2 linked regions of the Cystobacter fuscus DSM 2262 genome follow. The protein of the gene in region 2 binds, or shares a complex with, the protein of the main gene of each other region. Links are inferred from orthologs where the notes say so. Each region holds a gene or a part of one and is shown on either strand. Other genes may lie near its edges.

Region 1 (3,281 bases), on a different replicon or contig from region 2:
CCGACGCCGGGTGAGGAACTCCGGCCCTCCTTCGGTGATGAGCACCGCGTGCTCGAAGTACGCGGAAAGCTTGTTATCGACGGTGAGCGCTGTCCAGTCACTCATCGAGCACCGCCCCCTCGGACGTGGCCTGGTTCACCATGGGCTCGCCCGCGAGGATCATTCCCGGACGGAGCGCCATACCTCCGCCAGCCCGGGTGCCCTCGTCCAGGGCATCCCAGGTGGCGTCCACCAGGGCCCGAGCCTCGGGGGTCACCTTCCCCACCCGGCGCCCGGCCGAGCAAGCCCCGGCCCCTAGGCCTTGCCCACGACCTTCTTGAGTTCCTCGTAGATGCCTTCGGGAGGCCCCACCCCGTCGATGCTCTTGAGCAGACCGCGCTGGGCGTAGAACTGCTTCAGCGGCGAGGTCTCCTTGTCGTACTTCTGCAGCCGCTTCTCGATGACCTCGGCCTTGTCGTCCTCACGCTGGATGAGGCCGGTGCCGTCCTTGTCGCAGAAGCCGGCCCGCTTCGGAGGGCTCTGGTAGACGTGGTAGACGGCGCCGCAGCTGGGGCAGGAGCGGCGTCCCGAGCCGCGCTCGATGAGCTTCTCGTGCGGAACCTCGAGCGACACCACGGCGTGCAGATTCTTGCCCAGCTTGGCGAGCATGCGCTCGAGGGCCTCGGCCTGGGGGATGGTGCGGGGAAAGCCGTCCAGGATGAAGCCCTGGGCACAGTCGGCCTCCTTGAGCCGCTCCTCGACGATTCCGATGACGAGCTCGTCGGGCACGTAGGAGCCCGCGGCCATCAGCGGCCCGGCCAGCTTGCCCAGCTCGGTCCCCTCGCGCACCGCCTTGCGGAGGATGTCCCCCGTCGAGATCTGCGGAATCGAGTAATCCACATACAGCTTCTTCGCCTGGGTCCCCTTCCCGGCGTTAGGCGGACCCAACAGGATGAGGTTCATGTGTTCTCTCTCAGCTCGTCAGGAAGGAGCGCGGGCGGGCCACACAGTCACCCTTTTCCCGCTGCTCGTTGCACCCCATGAACGGCGAAGCGCCCCTCCCCGGGGCGAGGGGGAGGAGCGCCCGCGAAGCGGCAGCTGGACTAGGCCGCGACGCGAACCCGGCCACGGATCCTCGGACCCCGAGGACCCGCGAAACCCTCGTAGTTGCGGCTGATGAGATGGCCTTCAATCTGCTGCACCGTGTCGAGCGCCACGCCCACGACGATCAGCAGCGCCGTGCCGCCGAAGGTGAAACGCACGTTGAGCAGGTTGGTGATGATGGACGGAATCACGCAGATGGCGGCCAGGTAGATCGCTCCACCGAAGGTGATGCGATTGAGGACGCCCTCGATGAAGTCCGCGGTCTGACGGCCCGGACGGATTCCCGGGATGTAGCCGCCCTGCTTCTTGATGTTGTCCGCCACGTCGTCCGGCCGGAAGGTCAGCGCCGTGTAGAAGAACGCGAAGAAGACGATGAAGAGCACGAACAGGCCGTTGTACACCCAGGGGCTGCTCTCGATGCTGCGCTGGAGCCCCTGCAGGAACGGGAACCACGTGCCCAGCGTCGCCGGGAAGGACAGGATCGCGCCCGCGAAGATGGGCGGAATGACGCCCGCGGTGTTGACCTTCATGGGGAAGTAGGTGGCCTGACCGGCGAACATGCGCCGCCCGGCCATCCGCTTCGCGTACTGCACGGGGATGCGCCGCATCCCGCGCTCCACGTAGACCACCACTGCCACCACGCCCACCATGAAGACCAGGAGCGCGAGCACGGCGGCCATGCTGACCACTTCCTGCTGCACCAGGTCCAGCAGCGTCTTGCCGCTGGGCAACAGGCCCGCGACGATGCCTGCGAAGATGATGAGCGAGATGCCGTTGCCGATCCCGCGCTCGGTGATGCGCTCGCCCAGCCACATGATGAACGCGGTGCCCGCCGTCAGGCTGATGACGGTCATGAAGGTGAACCAGAGGTTGTCGTTGGGCACCACCACCTGGTTGAACCCACTCTGCCCCGCATCGGAGCGGCCCAGCGACGCCAGCCAGCGCGAGATGCCGATGCCCTGGATGGTGGACAGCACGATGGTGCCGTAGCGGGTGTACTGGTTGATCTTCTGCCGGCCGCCCGCGCCTTCCTTCTGCAGCCGCTCCAGGCTCGGCACCACCACGGCGAGCAGCTGGATGATGATGGAGGCGGACACGTACGGCATGATGCCCAATCCGAAGATGGACATCTGGTTCAGGGCGCCACCAGAGAACAGGTTGAAGAGCGAGAACAGGCCACCCGACTGGCGCTGGGCGTCCATGAACGCGTTCATCGCCGCCCGATCCACCCCGGGCGTGTTGATGAAGATGCCGATGCGGTACACCGCGAGCAGCATCAGCGTATAGATGAGCCGACTACGCAACTCCGCGATGCGGAAGACGTTGGCGAAGGCGTTCAGAGCCACGTGGGATCCATCCCCTAAAAAGGTTTCTGCGAGAACAGCAGCGCCCCAATCCGAATTCGGAAAGGGGCGCGGAATCCTACACGGATGGGAAGGCGAGCACCACTGAGAGTGTTACTCGCCCCGCCCTCACTTCCGGGCCTGCTTGACGCCCTTGCCGGAGTGGGCCTTGGCGGCGGACTCGGGCTTGTGCGCCACCAGCGGAAGCTCCTCCGCCGTACCGCCCGCCTTCTCGATGGCCTCGCGAGCCGCCGCCGAGAGCTTGTGGACCCGGAGGGTCAGCTTCTTGGTGAGCGAGCCGTTGCCGAGCACCTTCACGCCGTCGTAGCGGCCCTTGACCAGGCCCTGCTTCTTGAGCGCGTCCACGTCCACCGTGGCGCCCGCGTCGAAGCCCTCGAGGTCCGACAGGTTCACCACCGCGTAGATGGTCCGGTTGGGCGAGTTGAAGCCGAACTTCGGCAGCCGGCGCTGCAGCGGGCTCTGACCGCCTTCGAAACCCTCGAACCGCATGTTGCCGCTACGGGCCTTCTGGCCCTTGCCACCGCGGCCGGCCGTCTTGCCCAGACCGCTACCCTGGCCACGGCCCACGCGCTTCTTGCGGTGCCAGGAGCCCTCGGGGCGCTTCAGATTGTTGAGCGTCGTCGACATTGTCTGAGTCCTCTTCCCTAGGCCTTCGAGGCCTGGCGGGCGCGCGCGGCGTCCCGGGCCCGGATCTTCCGAGGCTTGCGGCGGGTGGCCTTGGGAGCATCACCCTGCACCGTCTCGGCCGTCACCAGGTGACGGACCTTGTTCACCATGCCGCGAATGGCCGGCGTGTCCTGCAGGAGCCGCTCGGAGCCGAACTTCTTCAGCCCG
Region 2 (3,714 bases):
TCGAGGTTCTGCTCGGAGGGGAGGGAGGTGAGCACGCGGATGCCGGTCCGCGCGAACACGGGCGGCTCGCTGGGGCGGGTCTCGCTCTCCACCAGGACCTCGCCCAGCATCCGGGGGGAGGCGCCCGCCCAGGCGAGCTCCTCGAAGAGGTGGGATTCGAACCCCGCCCGGCATGTCCACAACCACCGGTCCGGCTGGGCGGGGAGGGTGGTGGGAGGGGGGGCGGGGGCCTTGACCCGGGGCGGCGAGGCGCCAGGGGGTGGCCTGGCGGCCGCGTTCCGGGCGGGGGGGCTGCCCTTGGAGGGCCGGGGGGCGGGGCGTCTGACGGGACGGCGGGGGTCTTTTCGACGAGAAGGCATTGCGTGGCCTCGGTTCCGCTTTACTGTGTCCCGCCGCTCGCGCGGCGGCCAATCGGATGGGATGACGGAGGAGAAACGCATGGTTTCCTTCCAGCATCCCACCTATCTTTCGGGGATTTCCCTTCACTCGCCGTGTCCCATCGTGGACTCTCCGGCGGGAGAGTCACCATCGCATGATTGAATGGACGCTGAAGAAGATCATCGGGACCAAGAATGAGCGTGAGCTCAGGAAGACGGAGCCCAAGGTCCAACGCATCAACGCGTTGGAGAGCAAGATGCGGGACCTCAAGGACGAGGACTTTCCCGCGGCCACCGCGCGCATGAAGCAGGAGGTCCAGAACGGCCGTCCGCTGGACGACCTGCTCTACGAGTCCTTCGCGCTGGTGCGTGAGGCCGCCCGCCGGGTGATCGGCCAGCGGCACTACGACGTGCAGCTCATCGGCGGCATGTTCCTGCACCAGGGCTGCATCGCGGAGATGCGCACGGGCGAGGGCAAGACGCTCACCGCGACGCTCCCCAGCTACCTCAACGCGCTGTCCAACCGCGGCGTGCACATCGTCACGGTGAACGACTACCTGGCCCGGCGTGACGCCGAGCAGATGGGCCGCATCCACCGCTTCCTGGGCATGACGACGGGCTGCATCCTGCACGAGCTCAACGATCGGCAGCGCCAGGAGGCCTACCGGGCGGACATCACCTACGGGCAGAACAACGAGTTCGGCTTCGACTACCTGCGCGACAACATGAAGTTCCGCCTGCAGGACTACGTCCAGCGCGAACTCAACTACGCCATCGTGGACGAGGTGGACTCCATCCTCATCGACGAGGCGCGCACCCCGCTCATCATCTCCGGCCCCACCGACGACACCACCGACAAGTACTACAAGGTCGACAAGGTGATTCCGGGGCTCGTGCCGGACCAGGACTACATCCTGGACGAGAAGCACAAGTCGGTGTCGCTCACGGACGCGGGCATCGAGAAGGTGCAGAAGCGTCTGAGCATCGCCAACCTCTACGATCCGGGCGAGATCGAGACGCTGCACCACGTGGACCAGGCGCTGCGCGCGCACACGCTCTACCGGCGCGACCGCGACTACGTGGTGCGTGACGGCGAGGTGATGATCGTCGACGAGTTCACCGGCCGCCTGATGAAGGGGCGCCGCTGGTCGGATGGCCTGCACCAGGCCGTCGAGGCCAAGGAAGGCGTGAACATCGAGAACGAGAACCAGACGCTGGCGACCATCTCGTTCCAGAACTACTTCCGCATGTACTCCAAGCTGTCGGGCATGACCGGCACCGCCGACACCGAGGCCGAGGAGTTCGCGAAGATCTACAACCTCGAGGTCCGCGTGGTGCCGACCAACCGGCCCATGGTGCGTCAGGACCTGGAGGACGTGGTCTACAAGACCGAGCGCGAGAAGTTCGAGGCGGTGTGCAAGGACATCGAGGAGCTGCACAAGAAGGGGCAGCCGGTGCTCGTGGGCACGGTGTCCATCGCCAAGAGCGAGGTGGTGGCCAGCTTCCTGAGCAAGCGCGGCATCCCCCACAACGTGCTCAACGCCAAGCAGCACGAGCGCGAGGCGGACATCATCGCGCAGGCGGGCCGCAAGGGCGCCATCACCATCTCCACCAACATGGCCGGCCGCGGCACGGACATCCTCCTGGGCGGCAACCCGGAGACCATGGCCAAGCACGAGGTGGGCGCCGAGCCCCAGCCTCCTCCGCCCAACCCCGACGGCACGCCGGTGGACCTCACCGGCTACCAGCAGGCGCTCGCCGAGCACAAGCAGCGCTTCGACGAGGCGCTGGCGAAGTTCAAGGCGCAGACGTCGCGCGAGCGCGAGGAGGTCATGGCGGCCGGCGGCCTGTGCATCATCGGCACCGAGCGCCACGAGTCGCGCCGCATCGACAACCAGCTGCGCGGCCGCGCGGGCCGCCAGGGTGACCCCGGCACGAGCCGCTTCTACCTGTCGCTCGAGGACGACCTGATGCGCATCTTCGGCTCCGAGCGCATCTCGGGGCTGATGGAGCGCCTGGGCATGGAGGAGGGCGAGGTCATCGAGCACGTGTGGCTCAGCCGCGCCATCGAGAGCGCCCAGCGGCGGGTGGAAGGCCACAACTTCGACATCCGCAAGAACCTGCTCGAGTACGACGACGTGATGAACCAGCAGCGGCGCACCATCTACAAGCTGCGCCGCAAGGTGCTGGCCGCCGGCGCCGGCATCCCGCTCGTGGAGTACGACGAGGACAAGAAGACGCGCGTCAAGCTGCGCACCGAGCAGACCGTGTCCTGGGCGGACTACAAGGAGATGATCCTCGACGCCGTCGAGGACGTCATCGTGGCGCTCACCGACACCTACTGCCCGTCCAAGAACCCGGCGTCGTGGGACCTGGAGGCGCTCGCGCGCGGCGTGAAGGACACGCTCAACCTGGAGATGTCCTTCGCCACGGCGGGCTCGCGCGAGGACATCCAGAACGACATCTACTCGACGGCGGAGAAGGTCATCCGCGCGCGCGAGGAGGAGTTCGGCGAGGAGTTCCTGCGCTTCCTCCAGGTGCGCTACCTCGTCTCCATCGACACGCTGTGGAAGGATCACCTGCTCGCCATGGACCACCTGCGCCAGGGCATCGGCCTGCGCGGCTACGGCCAGAAGGACCCGAAGCAGGAGTACAAGAAGGAGGGCTACTCGGGCTTCATGCAGATGCTCGGCGCCATCAGCTCGCAGTTCGTCAGCCAGATGATGCGGGTGCAGGCGCGCGCCGCCACCGCCGCCGCCGAGGAGACCGCCCGGCTCGCCCGGCAGATGGCCCAGCGCCAGCGCCAGATGCACGAGGGCCGCGCCGACGCCGAGGGCAAGCTCGCCGAGCCCGCCGCTCCCCGTCCCGCCGCGACGCGTCAAACCGCCGCCGCCCCGAGCGGAGGCCCCAAGGTGGGCCGCAATGATCCGTGCCCCTGCGGCAGTGGCAAGAAGTACAAGAAGTGCCACGGCGCCAACGAGGCCAGCGTCTAGGACTTGACGCCGCCCGGCCCCTCGCCCTCCGAGGGAGCCGGGTTCCCCACTCCCTCCTCTCCCGCCGTGCGCGTGAAGCTTGCATGGCCGGGAGGGGTTTTGTTAGAGAAGCCGCGCCCGCCGTTGGCCCAGGCTGGTGGCGGGTTTTTCACCGCAGTCAACCCACTTCACACACGCGCGTCCCGGCCCTCGGTGCTCCCGTTGAGGAGGCAACGGCCGGACTTTTCCCCGCGCGTGGAGGACGAACCGAGATGGAAACGCAAGACACGACGCAGCAGCAGGCCATGGCCGCCGCCAGCGGCATCACGATGCGGCAGCTCCTGGAGGCCGGTGTTCACTTCGGC

Evidence for each region.
Region 1: the proteins of secA (region 2) and secY are in contact, whole or in part, in a crystal structure (PDB 3DIN), measured with the Thermotoga maritima proteins. The link is inferred for Cystobacter fuscus DSM 2262 from one-to-one orthologs. Residues at the interface, in WP_004082002.1 of Thermotoga maritima: Glu261, Ala262, Arg263, Lys300, Ala301, Arg302, Thr303, Ile304, Ile305, Leu323, Tyr324, Asp325, Pro326, Val329, Ser330, Tyr333, Ile336, Lys340, Phe345, Val349, Glu363, Phe364, Tyr374, Ser375, Gly376, Gly377, Glu393, Ile395, Thr482, Ser483; in WP_004081795.1 of Thermotoga maritima: Glu108, Gly109, Glu110, Glu111, Ala236, Glu237, Arg238, Arg239, Ile240, Thr241, Ile242, Gln243, Tyr244, Ala245, Arg246, Arg247, Val248, Thr249, Gly250, Arg251, Arg252, Val253, Tyr254, Gly256, Ala257, Ser258, Thr259, Tyr260, Leu261, Pro262.

Annotation. Positions count from the first base shown.
Region 1 is NZ_ANAH02000033.1:29,650-32,930, forward strand. What follows is about bases 257-3,228. They hold secY (preprotein translocase subunit SecY), read right to left. Parts: upstream 2,430-3,228; coding sequence 1,083-2,429; downstream 257-1,082. Other genes in these bases: D187_RS36310 (adenylate kinase), read right to left, coding at 295-942; rplO (50S ribosomal protein L15), read right to left, coding at 2,556-3,074; rpmD (50S ribosomal protein L30), read right to left, coding at 3,092-3,228. Outside these bases: D187_RS55775 (hypothetical protein), read right to left, coding at 98-256; more of rpmD, read right to left, coding at 3,229-3,281. UniProt on the Escherichia coli protein: The central subunit of the protein translocation channel SecYEG. Consists of two halves formed by TMs 1-5 and 6-10.
Region 2 is NZ_ANAH02000007.1:471,498-475,211, reverse strand. Bases 166-3,570 are described here. They hold secA (preprotein translocase subunit SecA), read left to right. Parts: upstream 166-532; coding sequence 533-3,370; downstream 3,371-3,570. Other genes in these bases: rlmM (23S rRNA (cytidine(2498)-2'-O)-methyltransferase RlmM), read right to left, coding at 166-359. Also shown: more of rlmM, read right to left, coding at 1-165; rpsB (30S ribosomal protein S2), read left to right, coding at 3,622-3,714. UniProt on the Escherichia coli protein: Required for protein export, interacts with the SecYEG preprotein conducting channel.